Regions from separate parts of the Kitasatospora sp. NPDC058492 genome, predicted to be linked through region 3. Evidence: riboswitches for the same ligand, from Rfam matches in the RefSeq annotation. Region 3 holds a riboswitch; each other region holds the start of a gene.
The links. A riboswitch is a leader RNA that binds a small molecule or an ion and turns the genes downstream of it on or off. The one in region 3 is predicted to bind cyclic di-AMP.
Positions count from the first base shown of each region.

Region 1: it holds a riboswitch for cyclic di-AMP, as region 3 does, so the genes downstream of both, ACFWPI_RS38045 (transglycosylase family protein) here and ACFWPI_RS16230 (peptidoglycan DD-metalloendopeptidase family protein) in region 3, are expected to answer to the same signal.
Region 2: it holds a riboswitch for cyclic di-AMP, as region 3 does, so the genes downstream of both, ACFWPI_RS08590 (M23 family metallopeptidase) here and ACFWPI_RS16230 (peptidoglycan DD-metalloendopeptidase family protein) in region 3, are expected to answer to the same signal.
Region 4: it holds a riboswitch for cyclic di-AMP, as region 3 does, so the genes downstream of both, ACFWPI_RS20410 (NlpC/P60 family protein) here and ACFWPI_RS16230 (peptidoglycan DD-metalloendopeptidase family protein) in region 3, are expected to answer to the same signal.

Region 1 covers NZ_JBHXMU010000105.1:6,891-11,050, reverse strand. Annotated here, with positions in the region: gene ACFWPI_RS38050 (cytochrome P450) at 1-1,258, shown strand, start outside; cyclic di-AMP (ydaO/yuaA leader) riboswitch at 1,469-1,636, shown strand; gene ACFWPI_RS38045 (transglycosylase family protein) at 1,642-2,559, shown strand; gene eno (phosphopyruvate hydratase) at 2,811-4,097, shown strand.
Region 2 covers NZ_JBHXMU010000009.1:21,871-26,030, forward strand. Annotated here, with positions in the region: gene ACFWPI_RS08580 (GNAT family N-acetyltransferase) at 1-120, opposite strand, end outside; gene ACFWPI_RS08585 (hypothetical protein) at 163-1,125, shown strand; gene ACFWPI_RS08590 (M23 family metallopeptidase) at 1,187-2,020, opposite strand; cyclic di-AMP (ydaO/yuaA leader) riboswitch at 2,033-2,191, opposite strand; gene ACFWPI_RS08595 (alpha/beta fold hydrolase) at 2,533-3,360, shown strand; gene ACFWPI_RS08600 (TetR/AcrR family transcriptional regulator) at 3,457-4,026, shown strand.
Region 3 covers NZ_JBHXMU010000021.1:35,344-39,503, forward strand. Annotated here, with positions in the region: gene purB (adenylosuccinate lyase) at 1-399, shown strand, start outside; gene ACFWPI_RS16225 (MFS transporter) at 424-1,956, opposite strand; cyclic di-AMP (ydaO/yuaA leader) riboswitch at 2,269-2,451, shown strand; gene ACFWPI_RS16230 (peptidoglycan DD-metalloendopeptidase family protein) at 2,454-3,413, shown strand; gene ACFWPI_RS16235 (DUF2470 domain-containing protein) at 3,698-4,160, opposite strand, start outside.
Region 4 covers NZ_JBHXMU010000029.1:65,757-69,916, forward strand. Annotated here, with positions in the region: gene ACFWPI_RS20400 (NYN domain-containing protein) at 1-500, shown strand, start outside; gene ACFWPI_RS20405 (NlpC/P60 family protein) at 701-1,735, shown strand; cyclic di-AMP (ydaO/yuaA leader) riboswitch at 2,074-2,223, shown strand; gene ACFWPI_RS20410 (NlpC/P60 family protein) at 2,234-3,379, shown strand; gene ACFWPI_RS20415 (NlpC/P60 family protein) at 3,607-4,160, shown strand, end outside.

The DNA of each region.
Region 1 (4,160 bases), on a different contig from region 3:
CGCCACCGATCCGTACCCCGCCTACGCCTGGTTGCGCGAGCACGCCCCGGTGCACCGCACGACGCTGCCGAGCGGGGTGGAGGCCTGGTTGGTGACCCGCTACGCGGACGCGCGGCAGGCGCTGGCGGACAGCAGGCTGTCGAAGAACCCGGCGCACCACAGCGAGCAGGCGCACCGCACCGGGCGGGTGGGAATTCCGGGGGAGCGCCAGGCGGACTTGATGACGCATCTGCTGAACATCGACCCGCCGGACCACACCCGGCTGCGCCGGCTGGTGTCGAAGGCGTTCACGCCGCGCCGGGTGGCGGAGTTCGAGCCGCGGGTGCAGCAGCTCACGGACCGGCTGATCGACGGCTTCGCGCAGCGCGGTTCGGCGGACCTGATCCACGAGTTCGCGTTCCCGCTCCCCATCTACGCGATCTGCGACCTGCTGGGCGTGCCGGCCGAGGACCAGGACGACTTCCGGGACTGGGCCGGGATGATGCTGCGACACACGAAGCCGGGCCACGGAGGCGGCCAACGCGGCGGCGTGGGGCGGGCGGTGAAGCGGATGCGGGCGTACCTGCTGGAGCTGATCCACCGCAAGCGGGCGGATCCGGGCGAGGACCTGATCTCGGGCCTGATCCGGGCGAGCGACCACGGCGAGCACCTGAACGAGAACGAGGCCGCCGCGATGGCGTTCATCCTCCTGTTCGCGGGGTTCGAGACGACCGTCAACCTGATCGGCAACGGCACGTACGCGCTGCTGCGCAACCCGGAGCAGCGCAGGCTGCTGCAGGAGTCGGTGGTGCGCGGCGAGACGGCGCTGCTGGACACCGGGATCGAGGAACTCCTGCGCTACGACGGGCCGGTGGAGATGGCGACGTGGCGCTTCGCGACGCGGCCGCTGTCGATCGGCGGGGTGGACATCCCGGTGGGCGATCCGGTGCTGGTGGTGCTGGCCGCGGCGGATCGCGATCCGGCCAGGTTCGCGGACGAGAACACCCTGGACCTGGCCCGCACGGACAATCCGCACCTGGGTTTCGGCCACGGGATCCACTACTGCATCGGCGCCCCGCTGGCCCGCCTGGAGGGGCGGAGCGCACTGACCACGCTGCTTTCCCGGCTGCCGGACCTGCGGCTCGTGGAAAACCCGGAGGACCTGCGCTGGCGGGGCGGCCTGATCATGCGTGGCCTGCGGGAACTCCCGGTCGAATTCACTCCGGAGGCCCGCTCTCCGCACGCGCCGGTCACGCCGGCCGACGCTCCGACACGCTGACGGCGCGTCTCCGGCGGGTCGTGGAGCCGGGTCTGAACCCGCATTAATCCGGACATACCGCCGCCGTTGGTAGGCGATTGACCACGCGCCGTAATTTGTGTGTGATATCGGTGATATGAGCTTGTTATTGGTCTGATGATCTGTCTACTCTCCCTGGAGTTCGCAGCTGCGGACCTCGTGCGCGGAACGCCGAATCCTGCCCGCCGCGTCACGGGAAACCGACCAGACCCTGGGCAGGGGCGGGGGAACCAGGTTTGTTGCCGTTCCCCAACGGCTTGGGGTGAAGCCGCCCGAGCGGAATCGTTTCCGCTTTCGGCGGCCGGGCCACCTCCCGGTCCGAACCCGACAGCTCACCTCGCAGGCGTGCGGAGAGGGACCTCGTCATGCTGTTCGTTGGAACTGGCCGCCACCGTCGTCGCACCCAGACCGAGAAGGCCATCGCCGTCGCCGGTGTGGCCGGCGTCGGACTCGCGATGCCGCTCCTCACCGCCACCGGCGCCTCCGCCGCCCCGGCCTCCACCTGGGACGCCGTCGCCCAGTGCGAGAGCGGCGGCAACTGGAGCATCAACACCGGCAACGGCTTCTCCGGCGGCCTGCAGTTCACGCCCAGCACCTGGAAGGCGTACGGCGGCACCTCCTACGCCCCGCAGGCCAACCAGGCCAGCAAGGCGCAGCAGATCTCGGTCGCCGAGAAGGTGCTGGCCTCGCAGGGCCCGGGCGCCTGGCCCGTCTGCTCCCAGAAGGCCGGTCTGAGCAAGGGCGGCGCCCCGGCCTCCGTGGACACCTCCACGGACGCCAAGCCCGCCAAGCAGTCCGCCGCCAAGCCGACCCAGCAGGCGCAGACCCCGAAGCCCGCCCAGCAGCCGGTCCAGCAGGCCGCCCCGAAGCCGGCCGCCCAGCAGCCCGTCCAGCAGGCCCCGCAGCAGACGCAGCCGCAGACCCAGGGCTTCTCCGGCAAGGCCGGCTGGGACGCCGACGCGAAGGTGTACTGGTACCAGAACAACGGCGCCTGGTACTGGACCAGCCACCAGAGCGTCTACCAGCAGTACGCGGGCCAGCCCGCCGCCCAGCCGCAGTACGCGCCCCGCGCCGCGCAGCCCGCGCAGTCCGCCCCGGCCGCGCAGCCCGCCGCCGCGCAGGGCGGTCACGACTACACCGTCCGGGCCGGCGACACGCTGTCGACGATCGCCGCCGCCCAGGGCGTGTCCGGCGGCTGGCAGTCGGTGTACGACGGCAACCGCGGCACCGTCGGCGGCAACCCCAACCTGATCATGCCCGGCCAGGTGCTGCACCTCGGCTGAGCGGCCCGCGCCCTGCGGGCGAAGGGGGACGGGCGCCGTCCCCCTTCGCCCGCATTCCCCCGTATTCGCCCGCTTCGATCAGGCAAGCAGGTGAACTACTGGTGGGTAGCGGGGCCACACGCTGAGACGGGACCGAGGCCAGCGCGGCCCCGGGGGCCGGGGCGGTTAGGCTCTGGTCGTAACGACTCCGCAATCGTCCCGCCGGCAGCACCCAACGTCAGCCGGACCCTGCTTCCGCAAGGAGATGCCTCGTGCCGTCCATCGATGTCGTCGTAGCCCGTGAGATTCTCGACTCGCGTGGCAACCCCACGGTCGAGGTCGAGGTCGGCCTCGACGACGGCAGCACCGGTCGTGCCGCTGTCCCGTCGGGTGCCTCCACCGGCGCCTTCGAGGCGCTGGAGCTGCGCGACGGTGACAAGAACCGTTACTTCGGCAAGGGCGTGGAGAAGGCCGTCCTGGCCGTCATCGAGCAGATCGGCCCGGAGCTGGTCGGCTACGACGCCACCGAGCAGCGCCTGATCGACCAGGCCATGCTCGACCTGGACGCCACCCCGGACAAGTCCTCGCTCGGCGCCAACGCGATCCTGGGCGTCTCGCTGGCCGTGGCGCACGCCGCCTCCGAGGCCAGCGACCTGCCGCTGTTCCGCTACCTGGGCGGCCCGAACGCGCACGTGCTGCCCGTTCCGATGATGAACATCCTCAACGGCGGTTCGCACGCGGACTCCAACGTCGACATCCAGGAGTTCATGATCGCCCCGATCGGCGCGGAGTCCTTCTCCGAGGCCGTCCGCTGGGGCGTCGAGGTCTACCACACCCTCAAGGGCGTGCTGAAGGAGCGCGGCCTGTCCACCGGCCTCGGCGACGAGGGCGGCTTCGCGCCGAACCTGGACAGCAACCGCGAGGCCCTGGACCTCATCACCGAGGCCATCCAGAAGGCCGGCTACGTGCCCGGCCGCGACATCGCGCTCGCCCTGGACGTCGCCGCGTCCGAGTTCTACGAGGACGGCGCCTACCAGTTCGAGGGCAAGGCCATCTCCGCCGCCGAGCTCATCGAGTACTACGCCGAGCTGGTCGACGCCTACCCGCTGGTCTCCATCGAGGACCCGCTGGACGAGTCGGACTGGGACGGCTGGAAGGCCATGACCGTCAAGCTGGGCGACAAGGTCCAGCTGGTCGGCGACGACCTGTTCGTCACCAACCCGGCCCGCCTGGCCAGGGGCATCGAGACCGGCACCGCCAACGCGCTGCTGGTGAAGGTGAACCAGATCGGCTCGCTGACCGAGACCCTGGACGCCGTCGAGCTGGCCCAGCGCAACGGCTACCGCTGCATGATGTCGCACCGCTCCGGCGAGACCGAGGACGTCACCATCGCCGACCTGGCCGTCGCCACCAACTGCGGCCAGATCAAGACCGGCGCCCCGGCCCGCTCCGAGCGCGTCGCCAAGTACAACCAGCTGCTGCGCATCGAGGAGATCCTCGACGACGCCGCCGAGTACGCCGGCCGCGGCGCCTTCCCGCGCTTCCGTTCCGCGGAGTAGCAAGCACAGCCGCTCCTCGGAGCGGCGAGCACGGTCGCTCCGCCGACCGGTGAGCACGCCTGA
Region 2 (4,160 bases), on a different contig from region 3:
GGGGAGGTAGCGGGTGACCTCCGGGTCGCCGAACAGCCCGTGCAGCGCGTCCACGTCGCCGGGGGTGTGGTGATACTCGCGGATGGCCAGCCGGGGGCCGGTGAGTCGTACGGGGACCATGGCAGCCGACCCTACTCCCGGCCAGCGGTTACCGTTCGAGCTATGAACGACGAAGACCTGCGGCTCGCCCCGCGCACCAGGGCCGCCGACCTGCTCGCCTGGGCGGCGGAAGAGGACCGCACCCCGGTGGCCGAAGCGCCGCTGCGCGCGGTGCTGGCCCTGCTGGAGCTGGGCGAGGGCAGGATGCACGACGGCTGGCCCGAACTGACCTCGAACGCGGTGGAGCACCTGCTGTACGAGCGGCTCCACCTGTACGTCCAACCCGAACCGGAGGCGGACCCGTTCGCGTACGGCGCCGCCGTCCGGCTGCTGACCGACCACCAGCGGGCCGCCAAGCGGCTCAACGCCAAGCGCCAGGAGCGGCTGCACGCCGAGGCCGAGTGGCAGGGCGAGGTCGCGGCCGGGCTGCTGCGCCGCGCCGACCTGGTGACCTGGCCCCGGCTGTACGCGCTGCTGCTGCACGCGTACGGGGCGGACGTCACGGATCCGGAGGCGGTGCGGGAGTGGCTGACCGGCTTCCGGGAGCTGGCGCAGGAGGAGCGGCTGGCCAGGTTCGCCGCACTGGCGCAGACCGGCTGGCTGGACGAGGTGGACGAGCAGGGCTGGAGCCCGACCCGGGTGATCTCGGTCGGCATGGCCACCGACGGCGCGCGCCGGCTGCTGGAGCAGGGCCTGATGCGGCGCAGCTACCGCAACCTGACCGAGCTGACCGCGCTGGGGCGGCCGATGCCGGACGAACTGGCCGGGGACTTCGGGGCGTTCGAGGAGGCGGCGGTGGAGGCCGCGCTCGACCTGTACGGGGAGTGGACGGTGCCCGGGCTGCCGCGACTGCTGGTGGAGGAGTTCCCGGACCTCGCGCCGGAGCCGGGGCAGGAGGAGATCGACGCGTACCTGGCGGGGCCGGCGCAGGAGGAGTTCGACGCCCGCCTGGAGGAGCTGGCGGGATCGGCAGTCCCGGCGGACCAGGCAGACCCGACGGACCCGACGGACCAGGCTCGGGAGTGACGCGGCGAAGCCCCGGCCGCCGGTGCCTTTCGGTTCCGGCGGCCGGGGCTTCGCGGGTGCGTCAGGGGTTGAGGCCGCGCTGCTGGAACCAGGTCTCCGGGTCGACGGGGGCGCCGCCACCGGGGCGGACCTCCACGTGCAGGTGCGCGCCGGTGACGTTGCCGGTGGCGCCGACCTTGCCGATCTGCTGGCCGGAGCCGACCTTGCCGGAGCCCTTGATGATCGAGGAGAGGTGGCAGTACCAGATCTCGGTGCCGTCGGGCAGGGTCTCGACGATCCGGTAGCCGTACGAGCCGGACCAGCCGGCCGAGGTGATGGTGCCCTGGCCGACCGCGTAGACGGGGGTGCCGGTGTCGGCGGCGAAGTCCAGGCCGGTGTGCAGGTGGGCCCAGTAGCGGGCGCTCTGGCCGTAGTGGGCGGTGAGGTGGTAGTCGCGCACCGGCAGGGTGAGGGCGGCGGCCTTGGCCCGCTCGGCCTCCTCGGCGGCCCGCTTGGCCTCGGCCTCCTTGGCGGCGGCCTTGGCCTCCGCCTCCTTCGCGGCCTGGACGCGGGCGTCCTCCTCGGCGGCGGTGCGCTGGCTGTCGGCCTGCAGCTGGATGCGGGCGGCGAGCGCGAGGCCGGGGTCGGCGGAGAGGGCGACCGGGGTCTCGTCCGGGGTCTCGATGGCGGGGGCGGCGGCCGGGGTGGCGGAGGCGAAGCCGGTGGCGCCCAGGGTGGCGGCGACGGCGGTGACGCCGAGCAGCGGGGAGGTCCCACGGACCTGACGCGGCATCCGGTGCCGGTTGGTCTCGGCGTCCGGGCCCGCGTACTCGGGGCCGTCCGGGCCGGGGTGGTCGAGGAGCCGGGTACCTGCTGCGAGGCCGGCCGGGTGTGCCGGGGTGTGCGTCGACGCCACGGAGGCGCGCTCCTTTCCTTCCTTCGCGCCTACCGGGTTAGCTGACGGGTTCGGAGCAGGAAGGTCTCCTACGGCTGGGCCGGAGCCCCGCCGATTCACCCCAAGGAACGTGGTTCCCCGGCTCCCTGACCTGCCCGGAGGCCGGTCGGCGGGATTAGGCGACGGCGCACGGTGCCGTCTGGGTACGGCGTTGAGGACCGCGCTGCGTTATCAAACGTTAATCCTAGGAGGCCCTGATTCCAAGCCGTTCGCCCGGGACGACCGGAGACGGACGGGGCACTCTGGGACGCGAAGGGCGTTTTGTCCCCCTTGAGCCCCTTGGGCACGCTTGAACACCATTGACGCCACCTCACGTGATCGGACGTCAACGGACGGCCCTTCATTCAGGCACTCACCACCGACCTCCCCCGCCCCACAGGGTGCGAAGGCTTGACGGCTAAGGCTATTAGCCTTAGCTTTATGGCTATCGGCAGCACGCCGAAGCCCGCACCGGCAGCCCCCGGAGGCCCACCATGAACGCCACCAGCGCCCCCACCACCCAGTACCTCGACGTCACCGGCGGCCGCCTCGCCTACGACGACACCCGGCAGGGCGACGGCGCCCCCGTCGTGCTGCTCCCCGGAATGCTCGACACCCGCGCCGCCTACCGGCACCTCCACCCGCTGCTGGCCGCCGCCGGCCGCCGGGTCATCACCATGGACCTGCGCGGCTTCGGCGAATCCTCGATCGTCTGGGACGACTACTCCCCCGCCGCCATCGCCACCGACGTCCTCGCCCTGCTCGACCACCTCGGCATCGGCCGCGCCGTCCTGGTCGGCAACTCCTACACCGGCGCGACGGTCGTCAAGGCCGCCGGCGACGCCCCCGAGCGGGTCGCCGGCATCGCCCTGATCGACGCCTTCGTCGAGAACCCCCCGCCCGGCGCCCTCATGCGCGGCGCCCTCCGCGTCATGGGCACCCTGACCGTCCACTCGCCCGCCTTCTGGGGCCTCTACCACCGCAAGCTGGCCTACCCGGGCGCCAAGCCCGCCGACTTCGACACGTACGTGGCCGGACTCGTCGCCGCCATGCGCACCCCCGGCCGCAAGACCGCCACCCGCGGACACGTCAGCGGGGACTCCGCGCCCGTCGGCTGGACCGCGGCCGTCCGCTGCCCCTCGCTCGTCATCATGGGCAGCAAGGACCCCGACTTCCCCAAGCCGGAAGCCGTCGCCGACCGGCAGGCCGCCGCGCTCGACGCGCGGAAGGTCATGATCGACGGATCCGGGCACTACCCGATGGCCGACAACCCGCAGGCCACCGCCGGCGCCCTGCTGCCCTTCCTCGCCGAACTCGCCTGAGCCCGCCCACCCCGTCCGCCCACGTCAGCCCCGCCCCCACGCGCCGCCCCGCCCCGCCCCGCCACGTACGCCTTCCACCGACGGAGAGCCCACACCATGCCCCGAGTAGGACTCACCCCCGAGCAGGTCGTCGACCACGCCCTCGCCCTCATCGACGAGCAGGGCGCCGACGCCCTCACCCTGGCCGCCGTCGCCGCCCGGGCCGGGGTCGCCACCCCGTCGCTGTACAAGCACGTCAGCGGCGGCCTCACCGAACTGCGGCGGCTCATCGCCGTCCGGGTCACCGAGGAACTCGCCGACCGGCTCGCCGAGGCCGCCGTCGGCCGCAGCGGGGACGACGCCGTCGCCACCGTGCTGCGTGCCTACCACGCGTACGCCACCGAGCACCCGCACCGCTACAACGCCCTCCCCCAGGCCCCGCAGCCGGACGACGACCTCACCCGCGCGGCCGGTCGGCTCGTCGGGGTGATCATCGCCGTCCTGCGGGAGTACGGCCTCGACGGCGCGGAGGCGATCCACGCCGCCCGCACCGTCCGCTCCGTCGCCCACGGCTTCGCCTCCCTCTCCATCGGCGGCGGCTTCCAGCTCGCCGAGGACCTGGCCACCACCCAGAGCCGCCTCATCACCCTCCTCACCACCGGCCTCCGCACCTGGCCCACCCCCTGAGACGCCGGCCACCGCACCGACCGCGGCACGACCCGCCCGGCCTCCCGCGACGGCGGAACGGCCAGCGCCCCGGGTGACACATGCGCGAGAAGTCGGCCCCGCCGACTTCCCGTGCGGCGGGCAGGCAGCGGCCT
Region 3 (4,160 bases):
GAGACCTTCCTGACCGTCCTCGACGAGTTCGGCGCCTTCCCCGCCGTGATCGAGGCCGAGCTGGACCGCTACCTGCCGTTCCTCGCCACCACCAAGGTGCTGATGGGCGCGGTGCGCGCGGGCGTCGGCCGGGAGACCGGGCACGAGGTCATCAAGGAGCACGCCGTCGCCTCCGCGCTGGCGATGCGTGCGGGCGCCCGCGAGAACGAGCTGCTGGACCGGTTGGCCGCCGACGAGCGGATCCCGCTGGACCGGGCCGGGCTGGACGCGCTGCTGGCCGACCGGCTCTCCTTCACCGGTGCGGCCGGCGCCCAGGTCGCCGAGGTGGTCCGCCAGGTGGAGGCCGTCGCCGCCGCCTACCCGGAGGCCGCCAAGTACGCGCCGGCCGACATTCTCTGACGGGCAGTACTTCCTGACGATTCGTCAGCCGGCTGAGGGCCCTGCCGCCGATCCGGTGGCGGGGCCCTCGTCCGTGTGGACGTGGCCCGGGTCGAGTGGTGGGGTGGTGCCGCAGGCCCACTCGCAGTCCGGCTCGGCCACCGGGCGGTCCACCGGCGCGAGCACGTTGCCGCGGACGGTGGCGAAGGCCGTCAGCCCGCCGGTGACCAGCAGCCCGGCGCAGATCAGCATCGCGGTGCGGAAGGCGGAGTCCACCGCGGACGGCACCCGGTAGGCGTCGCCGCTCAGCCCGGCGAGCGAGGGCAGCGCGGCGACCGCGAGCAGCCCGGCCGCGCGGGCGGCGGCGTTGTTGACGCCGCTGGCGATGCCCGCGTGCCGGACCTCGACGGCGGCCAGCACCGTCGCCGTCAGCGGCGCGACCAGCAGGGTCATCCCGCAGCCCAGCACCGTGACGGCGGGCAGCACGTCCGCCCAGTAGGAGGAGCCGGGGCCGGTGCGCAGCATCAGCAGCACCCCGGCGGCGCACAGCAGCGGACCGACGGTGAGCGGGATCCGGGGGCCGATCCGCTTGCCCAGCCGCCCGGCGCGCGCCGACAGGGTCAGCATCAGCACGGTGATCGGGACCAGGGCGAGGCCGGAGACCAGCGGGGAGAAGCCGGAGACGATCTGCAACTGCACCACCAGCAGGAAGAACACCCCGCTGAACGCCGCGTAGACGCAGAGGGTGACCAGGTTGACGGCGGTGAACAGCCGGGAGGAGAAGAGGCCGAGCGGCAGCATCGGCTCGGCGGCGCGGCGCTCGACCGCGATGAAGGCCGCGCCGAGCAGCAGGCCGATCGCGCCGGTGAGCCAGACCGCGGGGGACAGGCCCTCTCCGGCGGCGGTCAGCGCGTAGGTGATCGCGCCGAGGGCGAGCGCGGCGAGCAGCGCGCCGAGCACGTCGAAGCGGCCGACGGCGCTCTCGTTCCGGCTCTCGGGGACGAACCGGGAGGTGACCGCGACCACGGCGGCCGCGAGCGGCAGGTTCAGCAGGAAGATCCACCGCCAGCCGGGGCCGTCCACCAGCCAGCCGCCGAGGAAGGGGCCGACCGCGGCCGACACCCCGCCGAGGCCCGACCACAGGCCGACCGCCGCCGAGCGGTCGTCCGGGTGGAAGACGGCTTGCAGCATGGCGAGCGAGCCGGGGGTGAGCAGCGCCCCGCCGATGCCCTGGACGGCGCGGGCGGCGATCAGCACGTGGATGGTGGGGGCGGCGGCGCAGGCCGCGGAGGCGGCGGCGAACCAGAGCACGCCGATCAGGAAGACCCGGCGCCGGCCGTACCGGTCGCCGAGCGCGCCGCCGAGCAGGATCAGTCCGGCCAGGGTGAGCAGATAGGCGTTGAGCGTCCACTGCAGGGACGCGAGGGAGGCGCCGAGATCGGTGCCGATGCGGGGCAGCGCGACGTTCACCACGGTGCCGTCGAGCATCGCCATGCTGGAGCCGAGCACCGTCGCGAGGAGGACCCAGCGTCCCCGCGAGGTGCCCAGGCGCAGTGTTCCTGCTTCGGAGGTGGCCACGGGCCGATCCTGCGCCCGTGGGGCGTACGTGACAAGGGTCACCGGGGGGTGTGTCGGTGGGTGCGCGGTGCGTGAGCGGGTGGGTGCGCAGCGGTGGCGGAATCGGCGCAGCGTCGTGGATCAGTGGCGCCGGGTGAATGGATTGTGCACGTACGGTGCAGCCGATCATTCGGAGGGTCACCGCAGCTCGGGGGGTTGTTGCCGGTTCAAGTGATCGACATTGCTTCACCCGAACGGATGGGTTTTAGTTCAGCGACCGCCCGGCCAGTCCGGACGGATCCACCGGGTGGAACGCCGAATCCTGCCGCTGCCCGGTGGCTCGCACCGAACTCTGTACGGCAGGAGCGGGGGACCCACAGGTAAGTCGCCGGACCGGAAACGGCACGCTTTCGCGTACCCGGATCCAGGGCCGGCTAGGGGTGAAGCCGCATGTGCGGCCGGGCAACTCCAGCCCGAACCCGACAGCTCACCTCGCAGGCGTCGGAGAGGAAAATTCCATGCCTGCACAGGCTCGTCGTATCGCCCTGCCCCGCGCCGCCCGCATCGGGATCGCCACCGCCGTCACCGGTGTCTCCTTCGCCCTGCCGCTCGTCACCGCGATGAGCGCCCAGGCCTACCCCGCGCCGGCCGCCGCCGTCACCGCCGCCCCGGCCGCCGCTCCCGCCGACCAGGCCCAGGCCCCGTCGCAGGAGAGCTACCGCGTCGTCAGCGGCGACACCCTGTCCCGGATCGCCGACGCCCAGCACGTCGAGGGCGGCTGGCAGGCGCTGTACGACCACAACCGCGAGGTCGTCGGCGGCAACCCGGACCTGATCTTCCCCGGTCAGCAGCTCGTGATCGCCGGCCCGGCCGCCCCGGCCAAGCCCGCCGCCCCGGCGAAGCCCGCCCAGCCGTCCGCCCAGGACGCCGCGCCGGCCACCACCGCCGCCAAGCCGCAGGCCCAGCTGGAGGTCCGGACCGAGGCGGCCAAGCCGTCCGCCCAGCTCCAGACCCAGCTGCAGACCGCCGCGCCGACCACCGCGGTCACCGCCGTGCCGGTCGCCGCCGCCTCGGCCTTCGTCGCCCCGCTGGCCAGCCCGAAGCTGGGCACCGCCTACGGCGTGGCCGGCTCGATGTGGGCCTCCGGCCACCACACCGGCCAGGACTTCGTCGCCTCCACCGGCACCCCGCTGCGCGCCGTCGGCAACGGCGTCGTGGTGAAGGCCGGCAACGGCGGCGCCTACGGCAACGAGGTCGAGATCAAGCTCGCCGACGGCCACTTCGCCGAGTACGCGCACCTCTCCTCGATCGGTGTGAAGATCGGTCAGGCCGTCAAGGCCGGACAGCAGATCGGCCTCTCCGGCGCGACCGGCAACGTGACCGGCCCGCACCTGCACTTCGAGATCCGCAACGGCTCGGAGTACGGCTCGGACATCAACCCGGTCGCCTACCTGCGGGCCCACGGCGTCGCGCTCTGACCCGTGCCGGATGCACCGGATGCACCGGATGCACCGGATGTGTCGGATGCGTCGGGTGAGGAACCACCGCTGCTACGGGGCGAATCGACCACCCGGGATGGTCATGTCGGGTGACCGCTCGACCGGGTGATCGCCGCAGCAGTGGACATGGGCGCGGGACACGCCCAGGCCGGCCCGGCTCGCGAGACTTCTCTCACGAGCCGGGCCGGCCGCTGTCGTTTCCGGACCTTTTCGGGTGCCCTCGGGGCAAGTTGACGATACGTCAGGCGCGTTGGTGGGCCGGTTCAGATCCGGTGGGCGGGCAGCCCGTGCTGGGCGGCGGTCAGCAGCTCGTGCATCCGCTGCCCGAAGTCCTCGGTGTCGGCGGCCGGTTCGGGGAAGACCAGGCGGACGTCGCGGTGGCCGTGCGGGTGGTCCAGGCGCAGGACCAGGCCGTGGCGGTCCAGGGCGAGCGGGCGGACCTCCGGGTGCTGGGCGAGCAGGTCCGGGTCGAGCAGCCGGGTGAGGACGGCGAGGGCGTCGGCGTGGTCGTCGGCGAGGTGGGTGAGCATGGCGGCCTCGTAGCGGGCCAGCGGGTCGGGTGCGGCGTGGGCGAGGTCGCCGGCGGTGAGTGCGCCGGTGCCGTACGGGGTGGAGAGGACGGCGTGGGCGACGTCCACGCGCAGGTGGACGCTGAGGCCGTCGTCGGCGAGGTGGGCCAGGTGCAGTCGGCCGGCCAGGGTGAGGCGGGCGCGGATCCGGTCGCGG
Region 4 (4,160 bases), on a different contig from region 3:
AGATCCGGCCGGGGGACCTGGTGGAGGCGGTGGTGCCGGGGGCGGCCTCGCCGCACGACGTGGCCCGGCGCGGTCTGGCCGACGACGATCCGGCGCTGCTGGACCAGTTGCTGGCGATCCCGCAGGTGCACCTGGTGGTGGACGGCTACAACGTGACCAAGACGGGCTATCCGACGCTGCCGCTGGAGCAGCAGCGGATCCGGCTGCTGGGCGGGCTGGCGATGCTGGCCCAGCGCACGCAGGCGGAGGTCACCTGCGTGTTCGACGGGCAGGACCTGGACGTTCCGGTGATCATGGCGCCACCGCGGGGGGTGCGGGTGCGGTTCAGCCGGACCGGCGAGACCGCGGACGAGCTGATCCGCCGTCTGGTGCGGGCCGAGCCGCAGGGGCGTCCGGTGGTGGTGGTGTCCACCGACCGGGAGGTCGCGGAGGGCGTGCGGAAGGCGGGCGCGCGCCCCGTGGCCTCCGTTCTGCTGCTGAACCGGCTGGCGCGGCCCTGACGGCTGCCGCGACGGAATGACGCCTGGTCAGCGCCCGGTTTGCGGCGGTGTGCACATCCGGTGAAGCCTGCGGGGGAAGTGGAGTTCACGCCTTCGGGGGAGTGGCAAAACCCGTGGATCTTCCCTAGGGTGTGGCGTCAAACCTATTTTCCGGATTCTCACCTGATCGGGTGAGGCCGATGGAAGAAGGAGCAATTCCCTTGGCCTCCCACCGCCGTCCCAAGCAGCCGAGCCGCGCCCGGGTCTCCGTGCTCACCGCTGCCGCGGCGACCGCGGTCGCCCTCTCCGCGCAGGTCGCCGCGCACGCCGCGCCCCAGCCCAGCAAGAGCGACGTCAAGGCGCAGATCGACCAGCTCCAGCAGGACCAGGAGCAGGCGGCGGAGAAGTACAACGGCGCCAAGGAGCGGGCCGACCAGCTCCGCAAGCAGTCCGACCAGCTGCAGGACAAGGTGGCCCGCAGCCAGGACGAGATGACCCAGCTCCAGACCGGCCTGGCCGGCGTGGCGGGCGAGCAGTACCGCACCGGCGGCATCGACCCGTCCGTCCAGCTGATGCTCTCCTCGGACCCGTCCGGCTACCTGGAGAAGGCGTCCAGCGCCCAGCAGGCCAGTGCCAGCGAGTCCGAGGCGCTCAAGGGGCTGCTGGACCAGCAGCGCCGGCTGGACCAGGAGAAGTCCGAGGCCGCCGCCGTCCTGGCCTCGCTCGACTCCACCACCAAGGACCTGAACCAGGCCAAGACGGACGTCAACCAGAAGCTCAAGGCCGCGCAGGACCTGCTGAACTCGCTCAGCGCCTCCGACCGCGCCGCGCTGCGGGCCCAGCAGCAGCAGGACGACCGCGCCTCGCGCGGCAGCGACCGCGCCGACCTCGGCAGCCTCCCGCAGGCCGGCGGCTACGCGGGCGTGGCCGTCGCCAAGGCGATGAGCAAGCAGGGCTCGCCGTACGTGTGGGGCGCCACCGGCTCGACCACCTTCGACTGCTCGGGCCTGATGGTCTGGGCGTACGGCCAGGCCGGCGTCTCGCTGCCGCGTACCTCGCAGGAGCAGGGCAACGTCGGCACCAAGGTCACGCTGGACCAGGCCCAGCCGGGCGACCTGGTCATCTACGGCCCCGACCGGCACCACGTCGGGATGTACATCGGCAACGGCATGGTGGTGCACGCGCCGCACACCGGCGACGTGGTGAAGGTGATGAAGGTCGACGCGATGCCGATCAACACGATCCGCCGGGTCTGACGGTCCGACACGCCCGAAGGGCCCCGTCCGGGCCTGTGATCCACGCCACCCTCCGGCCGGGGGTGGCGTTCGGGTTTTGTCCGCCGCGCGAGTCCCCGGTGAAGACTGATCAGCTTTGCGTACGGCGGTGATCACTATGTGTCATATTCACAAAAGAACTTTGGTCTTCTTCCGTCTTTTTTCTGACAAGGATTTGAACGGATCACGGTTCAGTTACTAGGGTCGTGCCCCGAACCACCGCACTCCCGATCGCCCAGCCAGGGTGACGGCGGTGGTTTCCGTCGAGTTCGTGACGCAGCGGGGCGGGCCCAGTGCCTGCCCGACGGGGAGCCCAGCAGTCGGGGGTGCTGTCGAACGGAGCCGGGGAACCACGTTCCTCCGGGGTGAATCGGCGCCAGGTCGGCCGGTGGAACGGCCGTGAGGCGTCGTAGGGCACGCTTCCGGCCCGAACCCGTCAGCTCACCCGGTAGACGGCGTAGGAAGAAGGAGTCCGCCTTCGTGGCGTCCCATCGTCGTCCCAAGCCCGCTAGTCGCACCCGGGTCTCGATCATGACCGGCTTCGCCGCCGCGGCCGTCGCGCTGTCCGCGCAGTCCGGCGCCCACGCCGACCCGCAGCCGACCAAGGACCAGGTCAAGGAGCAGGTCGACCAGCTCAACGAGCAGGCCGAGGTCGCGACCGAGAAGCTCAACGCCGCCCAGGAGAAGCAGCAGCAGCTGCAGAAGCAGGTCACCGACCTCCAGGACCAGGTGGCGCGGCAGCAGGGGCAGGTGACCGACCTTCAGGGCGGCCTGGCCGAGATCGCCGGCGAGCAGTACCGCAACGGCGGCATATCGCAGACCGTCCAGCTGATGTTCTCCGCCAGCCCGGACACCTTCCTGAGCCAGGCCGACACGCTGAACCAGGCCGGCGGCACCCAGAAGGGCCAGCTCAAGCAGCTCCAGGACGAGCAGCGCAAGCTCGACCAGGTGCGCTCCGAGGCCCAGGGCAAGCTCGCCGAGATGGAGACCACCACCCAGCAGCTGAAGAGCGCCAAGGACGAGGTCCAGGGCAAGCTCAAGGCCGCGCAGGACCTCTTCAACACCCTGTCCGAGCAGGAGCGCCAGGCGATCCGCGCGGCCGAGGAGAAGGCCGCCGCCGAGGCCAAGGCGAAGGCCGACGCCGCCGCGAAGGCCGCCCAGCAGCAGGCGGCGGCCCAGCAGGCCGCCGACCGCTCCTCCCGCGACAACAGCCGCACCGACCTGAGCGCGTCGCAGGCCCCCGCCGCGCCGGTCACCAAGCCGAGCGCCGGCAGCTCGCGCGGCGCCGCGGCGCTGTCCATCGCCGCCTCCAAGATCGGCAGCCCGTACGTCTACGGCGCCTCCGGCCCCGGCTCCTTCGACTGCTCGGGCCTGATGGTCTGGGCGTTCAACCAGGTCGACGTGGCGCTGCCGCGCACCTCGCAGGAGCAGGCCCACGCCGGTACCCGGATCGGCACCGACCTCTCCCAGGCCCAGCCCGGCGACCTGCTGATCTTCTACGGGGACGCCCACCACGTCGGCATCTACGCCGGCAACGGCCAGGTGCTGCACGCGCCCAAGCCCGGTGCGTCGGTCCGCTACGAGGCGGTCGGCAACATGCCGCTGACCTCCATCGTGCGGGTCTGATCCCCGCGCAGGCCCTCCCAGGCCCGGCCTTCCACCACGGAAGGCCGGGCCTGCGGCTTTTCCGGCGCCTCGGACTGATGTCCGATTACGGGTCAAATATTCGGGTTGGCAGGGGTTTGGACTCGGTTGCCCGGACTCGCTAACGTCTGCCACCGGACTCCGCTTCCAGGGCCGCCCGCGTTGGTGCGGCGGCGGGGCCCCACCGCCGGATCGGAGCCGCTGCCGCCATGCCCGTGCACCGTCGTCCCCAACTGCTCGCCCGTGCGCTGGTGCTGACCGCGGCCGCCACCACCGCCCTGGGCGTGACGGCGGGCGGCAGCGCCCAGGCCGCCCCCGCCGCGCCGGACACGCCCACCCGCAAGGACGTCAAGGCGCAGGTGGAACAGCTCTACGGCGAGGCCGAGCAGGCGTCCGAGAAGTACAACGCCGCCCTGGAGACGCAGCAGCGCCTCCAGGGCGAGACGACCGTCCTCCAGGGCGAGATCGCCGTCGCCCAGGACCAGCTCAACCAGTTGCGCGGCGACCTCGCCACCGTGGCCGGCGCCGAGTACCGCGGCGGCGGCATGGCCCAGACCGTCCAGCTGATGCTCTCCACCGACCCGGAGGGCTACCTGTCCCGGGCCCGCACCCTCGACCAGGCCGCCGAGCGGCAGCAGGAGACCCTGCACGAACTGGCCACCCGCCAGCGCCGGCTCGACCAGCGCCGCACCGAGACCGCCGGCAAGCTCGCCGAACTCGACCAGGCCCGCCGCTCGCTCGCCGACAGCAAGCAGCAGATCCA